DNA from 2 places in the Lactobacillus sp. UMNPBX19 genome. Region 1 is predicted to be linked to the other one. Evidence: riboswitches for the same ligand, from Rfam matches in the RefSeq annotation. Region 1 holds a riboswitch; the other holds the start of a gene.
What was found. A riboswitch is a leader RNA that binds a small molecule or an ion and turns the genes downstream of it on or off. The one in region 1 is predicted to bind magnesium.
Positions count from the first base shown of each region.

Region 2: linked by a shared signal. The riboswitch ahead of CP370_RS05025 (cation-transporting P-type ATPase) and the one ahead of CP370_RS04205 (cation-transporting P-type ATPase) in region 1 are both predicted to bind magnesium.

Region 1 is NZ_PCYR01000009.1:62,496-66,924, reverse strand. Features, by position in the region: gene CP370_RS04225 (hypothetical protein) at 1-149, shown strand, start outside; gene CP370_RS04220 (putative quinol monooxygenase) at 217-549, opposite strand; gene tpx (thiol peroxidase) at 683-1,177, opposite strand; partial or broken gene CP370_RS04210 (cupin domain-containing protein) at 1,334-1,763, shown strand; M-box (ykoK) riboswitch at 1,920-2,087, shown strand; partial or broken gene CP370_RS04205 (cation-transporting P-type ATPase) at 2,166-2,704, shown strand; gene CP370_RS09970 (hypothetical protein) at 2,691-2,906, shown strand; gene CP370_RS04200 (hypothetical protein) at 2,915-3,157, shown strand; gene CP370_RS04195 (GNAT family N-acetyltransferase) at 3,425-3,916, shown strand; gene CP370_RS04190 (HI_0552 family protein) at 3,918-4,429, shown strand, end outside.
Region 2 is NZ_PCYR01000012.1:34,070-38,498, forward strand. Features, by position in the region: gene metG (methionine--tRNA ligase) at 1-905, opposite strand, end outside; gene CP370_RS05025 (cation-transporting P-type ATPase) at 1,004-2,035, opposite strand; M-box (ykoK) riboswitch at 2,105-2,277, opposite strand; gene CP370_RS05030 (TPM domain-containing protein) at 2,334-2,921, opposite strand; gene CP370_RS05035 (deaminase) at 2,911-3,399, opposite strand; gene trpS (tryptophan--tRNA ligase) at 3,419-4,429, opposite strand, start outside.

The DNA.
Region 1 (4,429 bases):
AAAATATTTATATGCCATGGGAAGATACGAACTGTGGTGAATCTAACGCTTTAATGATTGTTCTAAAGTCTGATTCTAGTTTCTATGTTACTAATAGTAAGTTCAACAATAGTACATTTTTAGAAGTTTATATAGAGAAAAAGGCGTAAGCCAATATCTTTTTTAGATGTTAGGTATACGCCTTTTTGTTAGTCTTTGAATATAATTAAAACTCTATTATTTTCTAATAAATTTTTGATCACTACTTGGAACACCATTTTTATCAGAAATGTAACGCTCTACACGCATATGAAGATCATACTTATTACGTAGATCGGCTAATTCTTGCATCATTTGTGAAGCGTGGTGAGCATCAAGAGATTCTTGGTTTTTCCAGCTATCAATTAGAAGAATAGTTTCAGGATCATCTAATGGTATAAAGTACTTATATTTTTCATTTCCTGGTTCTTTTCGAATACGATCGGCTACACCACTACTTTCCATTTCTTCAGCAAATTTCCGTGCACTTCCATTTTTACCGGTATAGTAAAGATTAACTGTTAATGACATATCTAATTCTCCTTAATTATTCGTAGTAGTTCTTTAACCATTTTATATTAAATTTTAATCAAGAAAAAAGTGTTTACCATCAAGACTTTAAAATCGGGTAAACACTTTTTCTATAAACTGATTTTGATAAACATTAATGCAATTGTTTTAGTTCATTTAATACTGCATCATAGTTTGGCTCATGTGTAATTTCATCAACTAATTCACGGTATAGAATTTTACCATTAGGATCAAGGACCCAAACAGAACGAGCAAGAATACCGGATTCAGGAATTAATAAGCCAGTTGCCTTACCAAATGACAAACTTTTATCAGACATCAATTGCATATTTTTAACATCTTCGGCGGCACACCAAGTTTGCTGGTCTTCAACAGTATTAGTTGAAATAGTCAAAAAGTTAATTTCTGGAAATTTATCCATTGTTTTATTAAAAGTTTTGGTTTGAATACTGCAAACAGAAGTATTAATATCTGGTACTACACTAATTAAACTAAATTTACCTAATAAATCGGACTTAGTGAATTCTTGATTGTTCTTATTTAGTACTGTAAAGTTTGGCATTTCTTCTCCAACTGCTGGAGGAGTACCTATTAATTTAACTTCTTTACCTTTAAAAGTGATTTTCATAAGTTATACCCTCTCTTTCTTCTTATTATCTTAAATATAGCAAATTATAGACATTATCTTAAATATTTAGCCTAGGTAGTAAAAGACCATACCTTAAATGCATAGATATCTAGTAGAAATAACTATTTTTAATTTATAAAGGGTAGATATAAAATAATAGATGGGAGAAATAGAGGGGTTTACGGAGGAAAAAATGAAGAAGAAGTAAAAAACAGTGTCTCTGGCTTTGGTAAATATAACGATGCATACGCAAAATACTTTCAAGGAAAGAGTTTTTAACTTCAAGTAAAGAGGCAAAAACTGGTGTCAGCAATGTCAGTTTTGAGCCTGGATGACGCAACGATTGGCACTGCACTCAATTCCTCAAATCATAATTGCCGTTGCAGGTGAAGGTTGGTATCAAGAAGAAGGTAAACCGGCACAAAAAATGGTTCCTGGGGATGTCGTGATTGTTAATCCTAATACAAAACACTGGCATGGTGCTACCAAGGACTCATGGTTTGCTCATGTAGCAGTAATGGTCGGAGAGGGTAAAACTACATGGCTTGAGCCAGTTTCTGATGAAGAATATGACAAGTTAGGTTAAATTTATAAAGTTTCATAATTAATAAATTGATGTGTATAAAAAGTTAAGTGCTAATGGTAGTGCTTAACTTTTTTAGTAAACTTTATAATTTCTTTAAAGATGGTTGAGGAATAAATAATAGTCGTTTAGGCTATAGTCGTTAATTAAATAAAGAAGCAAATAAACTGTTAGGTGAGACTCCTACGTAAATATATGCTGATGCCCAGGAACATCCAGAGATGCCAACGGGTCAAACAGGAACTGTCGAGTTAAGGCTTTTCCCAGTCAGCTAGTTAAAAAAACTTTACGTTACGTAGTGTTAAAACTGAACGACGAGTATTAAATCGCTATTATAAGACCAATGCAGTTTTTACGTTGGTCTTTTTGTTTATTTGCCGATTTTTTAGAGGGGGAGAGATTACTATGTTAAAATTCAACTCTAAAAATCGTGTAGTAACTGATGCGACTTTAGCTAAGCAAATTGCTGGAAAAGAAAAGAGTGAAGTATTAAAGCAATTAGATACGTCAATTAATGGGTTAAACCCTGCGCAAGCAAAAAAGCGTTTAGAGCGCGATGGGTTAAATGAAGTATCAAATAAAGAGTGTCATCCAAAATTGCATTTTTTATTTGATGCTTTCATGACTCCATTTACAGGAGTATTACTGTTTTTAGCTCTTTTATCTTTTTTGACTAACTATCTTTTTGTTCCTACAGATCAAAAAGATCTCAGTACAGTCATTATTATGATTACAATCTAAAGATGTTGTAGTCGGTGATATCATCAATCTAACTGCTGGAGATTTAGTGCCAGCAGATCTATATTTATTAAAAGTAGGATCTCTTTTGTTCAGCAAGTTCATTAAACGGTGAATCTAGTCCTGTTGAAAAACTAGCAGATAAAAAGCCAAAGGAAAATGATAACTATCTAGATTATCCGAATATTTTATATGAAAGAAGAAATTCTTGATTGGAAGAAAGGTAAGTTCACGCCTGAAGTTAATCATAAAGAAATTTATCCGCGCACTAAAAAGCCAATCCCTATTTCTGTGGCTACAGGTGGAAGTATAGAATCGACTATTCGAACTGCAGAGTTAGGGTTGCCAATTGTCTATGCAATTATTGGTGGCGATCCGCTGCACTTTAAACCATATATAAAAGGGTAGCAGAAAAAATGAGTAGTGATTTAACTACGATGCCAATTGCAGCACATTATTGGGGCTGGCTGAATCAAGATAAAGAAAAGGTTATTAAAGATTATTTTTATCCTACAAAATTGTTAGTTGATCAAATTAGTACGGAAAGACCACAATGGAACGGGATGACATATGAACAATATCTTGAAGCAGTCGGAAAAAATGGAGCAATTTTTGTTGATGATAGTGAAACTGTTGCTAATAAGATCATTAAAGTATAGAAGAACTTGGATTGACACGTTTACACGTTTCTACCTCCACTTGCTAATTGCCTCAATGCTGCATAAAGATATCATGAATGCAATTAGAATTTACGGATAAGAAGTTGGGCCGAAGGTGAAGACATATTTTAAAAAAAGACTGAGCAAGATCGTCTTAAATTAAAGTGGAAGAATTAAATAGAGAGTAATAATATAGGTTTCAAGAGTCTAGATGACTTTTGAAATCTTTTTACTTTTAGAGATAAACATAAGGAGGAATGATCTATTATGATTATTCGCACCGTAACAATGGAAGATTTAAACGACATAGTAGAACTAGAATCTGACGCGTTTAAGATGACTAAAAAGCAAACTGAACAAGATATGATTGCTAGAATTGAGAATTATCCTGATACCTTTTTAGTTGCGCAAGAGGATGGAAAAGTGATTGGTCATATTTTTGGTCCCGCTTTTAATAAACGCTATATTGAAGATGAATTATATTTTAAAAATCATCCTAATCGAAAAACTGATCACTATCAAATGGTCTTAAGTTTGGCAGTTTTGCCTGAATACCGCAAACAAAGCGTAGCGACAAAATTAATTGAAGCATTAGCGCAAGAGGCCATAAAGCAAAATCGTCAAGCTATATCTTTAACTTGTTTACCGAAATTGATTAAATTTTATGAAAAACGTGGTTTTCATAATGAAGGCGAAACTAGTGACGATATTCCAGATCCAACTGGTGTTACTAGTGTAAATATGGTAAGGACTTTATAAAATGACAGAGTTAACTGAAGAAATGTATGCAATTTTTGATCGGAATGAATTTTCTTTAAAAAAATTGAAGCAGCAATATTCTGAAGATGAATTAGCGCAAGTAAAAACAGATTTTAAAGAAGTTTGGCAGACCTGGAAAGAGGTAAACTCAAATGTTTATCAAAAATTACCACAAGATAAATTTGCTAAAGTTCATGTCGAAAGCTGGACAAATGGTTGGAACTTACGCGATCATTATTGGGCATCTTTTCGCTTAAATACTATGGCTGATAAAAGTCCATGCATCGGCGTGATGCTTGATAAAAAACAATTACAAGTTTATTTAATGTTTCAGCATTATAAGAGTGAAAAACGTGGCGATAATCCGGAACAATATAATGAATTACTCGCCGATATTCCAACTTGGGCCAAGAATCGCAAAATTAATAATTGGTACTTATGGGATAAAAATGAGATGGAATTTGCTGATCATTTATCTTTGAGTGAATATTTAGCAGATACAAAAAAGCAAAA
Region 2 (4,429 bases), on a different contig from region 1:
CAGCCATGACCAAAGATTTGCTTTGGAAGAGGAAGATCTAGTGCCATTAACATAATTGGCCAGTAAATAGTATGGAAGCGAACAATTTCTTTACCAACTAAATGTACGTCAGCTGGCCAATATTTCTTAAATAATGAATCATTATCTGAACCATATCCTAAAGCAGTAATATAGTTAGAAAGAGCATCAATCCACACATAAACAACATGTTTAGGATCACTAGGTACAGGAATTCCCCAATCAACTGTCGTACGAGTAACAGATAAGTCTTCTAAGCCTGGCTTAATAAAGTTATTTACCATTTCTTTTTCACGAGAGTGAGGCAAAATAAAGTCTGGGTGATCCTTGTAGTATTGAAGTAAGCGATCAGCATATTTACTCATTCTGAAGAAGTATGATGGTTCCTTAACTAAGCGTACTTCATGTCCTGATGGAGCCTTTCCGCCAATAACATTACCATCATCATCTTTATATACTTCAGCAAGTTGTGATTCAGTGAAGTATTCTTCATCTTCTACCGAATACCAACCAGTGTACTCGCCTAAGTAAATATCGCCCTGCTTTAATAATCTTTCAAAAATCTTTTGCACAGCTTTAACGTGATCGTCATCAGTCGTTCTAATAAAGCGATCATAGGAAACGTCTAACATTTTCCATAAATCTTTATAGGAATTAGCCATTTTATCTACAAATTCTTGTGGCTTAATACCTTGTGCTTCAGCTTTTTGCTCAATCTTAAGTCCATGTTCATCAGTTCCAGTTAAGAAGAATGTATCAAAACCGCGAGATTTTTTATAACGAGTCATGGTATCAGCAGCAATAGTAGTGTATGCATTACCGATAGTTAATTTTCCAGATGGATAGTAAATAGGTGTAGTAATATAAAAAGTTTTCTTTTCAGCCATCTTTATTCTTCCTCTCATAAGTCTTTTAACTGCTAGTATAACATAGCATGCCTATATAAATTTGTGTACCAAAAAAGGAATTTCTTTTTTAGAAATTCCTAGTTAGATTGATTTTGTTTTTTCATTACCATGCTATTACTCGGATGGTGAATTGAATTTTTTAGTAATTGGCTAGTGATAGAAATAGGAACTGCATCAGAGGTTAATCCTACAACTACTGCAAGCGCAAATACTAAAGTATTTTCCCAATTGCCATGCATCATACTACTAATTACTAAAAACAAAGGAACAATAATTGCAGCTAGAATCAAAAATACTCTTGTTAAATTTTTGGTATCTAAATTAAACACGTGCTTTTTTAATTCCATCTTGGAAATATTTTGAGATAATTTTCCAAAAACAGTCTCTTTTCCAGTCGCAAATACTACTCCAACTCCAGAACCTGCGATAATTCTTGTACCTGCGTATAAAATATTGGAATAGTCTACATAACCATGGTTGTTTCTCTGACCCAAAGAAGTGATTTCACTCTTATATACTGGATTATCTTCATCCATAAAGAAATCGGCTGAACAAATTATATTATTATTCTTTAAAATTCTTACATCTGCCGGAACAACTTCTCCAGCTTGTAACAAGATAATATCCCCAGCCACTAACTCTTTAGTTGCCAACTCTTGTGGCATGCAGTCGCGCATAACTTTAGTAGTGGGTGATATTTTATGTAGTAAATTTTGAATAGCCGCTCTAATTTTGATATTTTGAATGAAACTTAATATTCCAGAAATAGCTAAAACTAAAATAATTAAAACAGGTGTATCTAAATTATGAACTTTTAATTTATAGTTAAGCATAATAGATACAATTGCTAAGCCTAAAAGAATACTTGTAAAAGGCGTCATAAATGCTTCACATAAAAATTGCAGTCTAGTATTTTTAGGTTTATTTACAATTTCGTTAGGACCATTTTTTGCTAAGCGTTGCCTCGCATCTTTAGTTTGAAGGCCACTAATTGAGGTTTTTAATCGTTGCAGTGTTGCAAATTTATCTTCGCATGCAATCCGGCGCACCAGCTTGGTGTCTGTAGTATGTCTTTTGCCGGAAGTGTTGATTTTTAACATCTTCAACATCCTTTCTTAAGAACCTAGCAAACAAACAAAAAGCCGATGCAAAAACTGCATCGGCTTAAATCCAAGCGATTTTTATACTCGTCGTTCAGTTTTAACACTACGTGACGTAAGGTTATAAAAATATAACTAGCTGGCTGGGGAGGGCCTTATATCGACGATCCCTGTTTGACCCGTTGGCATCTCTGGATGTTGCTGGGCGACAGCATGTGTTCACGTAGGAGTCTCACCTAACAGTTTATTTGCTCTAATATTTAATTTCTATTGATACTTTAACGGCTAACTAGCTTTTAGTCAAGCCCTAATGTGGCTTTCGCGTGCTTTTGAATAAAACTAATCCAAAACTAATTAAAGCTGCAATCACTAATCCCCAAACTAAACTTACACTTTGTGGATGATCAATTTTTTGTAACTCTTCTTGCGTCAAAGAATTTTTATCATAAGATAACTTATCTTTTTGGGCAATTAAAGTTGCACAGGCATTAAAAACTAATAGAATTCCTGAGTTGAAGCTTGATTTTTTCTCACTTCTTAATTTATCGCCCGCATATCGAATAATGTTACTACACTTATTTTGTGTCAAAACATCTTGGTAATTTTTACCAACAAGAATTTGAACATTTTTTCTTTTATTTTGTAATGCGGCCACAATAATTACCTGATTTTTCATCGGCCTAATTTTATTAATATCATTACTATTTTTTAGACTTAAAATCCGAACCTCAGGTTTATTTTTTGTTTTTTGATACTCTTTATTTTTTTGAGTTACTAATTCTTTAGTTTGGTTATTAAATAAATTTTGCGGATCACTAACAAAAGAAGCTGTACTAGCAGTAAATAGTAAAAAAGAAATTAGGAGTATTCCAAAACTGATAAACTTATTTTTCATTATCCGCCTTCTCTAACCTGTCAGCTAAGCTTTGAACATATTTATGATCTAGCGTTACTTGTTCAATCGCCACACCCTTTTCACGCAGTAATTTGAGTGCTAACGGATTATCATGATAATCATAATAATAGTTAATTTTCTTAATACCAGCCTGAACTAAGCATTTGCTGCAATTAAAGCAAGGAAAATAAGTCACATAGATTTCAGTACCTTCAGTTGAAATGCCATTTTTAGCACACTGAATTAAGGCATTCATTTCTGAGTGAATAGTTCTAACACAGTGTCCATCAACCATTAAATGACCAACGTCATCACAATGAGGTTGTCCAGAAACACTTCCATTATAACCAGTGGCAATCATCCGGTCGTCCTTGACCAACACACTTCCCACTAAGGCTCGGTCACAAGTTGAGCGCTGTGCAATAACTAACGCTTGCATCATAAAATATTGCTTCCACGGAATCCTGTCTCTTGTCATCAGTCTTACCCTCTTTAAATTATTTATTTAATCTATCAAAATAATTTAAACCAATTGCTTCTCTAACTTCTTGTAAAGTTTGGTTAGCAACTTCATTTGCCTTCTTTGATCCCTCTAGTAACATTTCGTATACAGCATCTGGATCTTGAGCAAACTTTTCTCTACGCTCTCTAATTGGCCCAAGTTCTTCTTCAAGAACCTTATTCAAGTAGCGTTTAATTTTAACGTCCCCTAAGCCACCTTTTTGATATTGTTCCTTAAGTTCAGCCACCTTATCTTTATCTGGTGCAAAAACATCAAGATAAGTAAAGACAGTATTGCCCTCTACTTGACCAGGATCTTCAACATGAATATGGTTTGGATCCGTGTACATTGACATAACTTTCTTTTGTACAGTCTTTGCATCATCGGACAAGTAAATTGCATTTCCAAGTGATTTAGACATTTTTGCATTTCCATCTAAACCTGGAAGTCTACCTTGTCCCTTTGGTGGGAAGTAACCCTTTGGTTCAACTAAAATATCAGTGTTATAAACTCTATTAAAAGTACGAACAATTTCTCTAGTTTGTTCAAGCATTGGTTCTTGATCATCCCCAACTGGGATTACTGTTGCTTTAAAAGCAGTAATGTCTGCTGCTTGAGAAACTGGGTAGTTTAAGAAACCAATTGGAATTGAATCCTTAAAGTTCTTTTGCTTAATTTCAGTTTTAACAGTTGGATTTCTTTCTAGACGTGCAACTGTTACCAAATCCATGTAATAAGCAGTTAATTCAAAAAGAGCAGGGATTTGTGATTGTACATAGATAGTGGACTTTTCCGGATCTAGTCCAACAGCTAAGTAGTCCAAAGCTACTTGAATTAAGCTATTCTTAATTTTTTCAGGATCTCTAGCATTATCAGTTAGTGCTTGAGTGTCCGCAATCATAATATAAGGGTCATATTTACCTTCATTTTGTAATTTTACACGGTTTTTTAAGGAGCCAATATAGTGACCAATATGAAGTTTTCCGGTTGGTCTATCTCCAGTTAA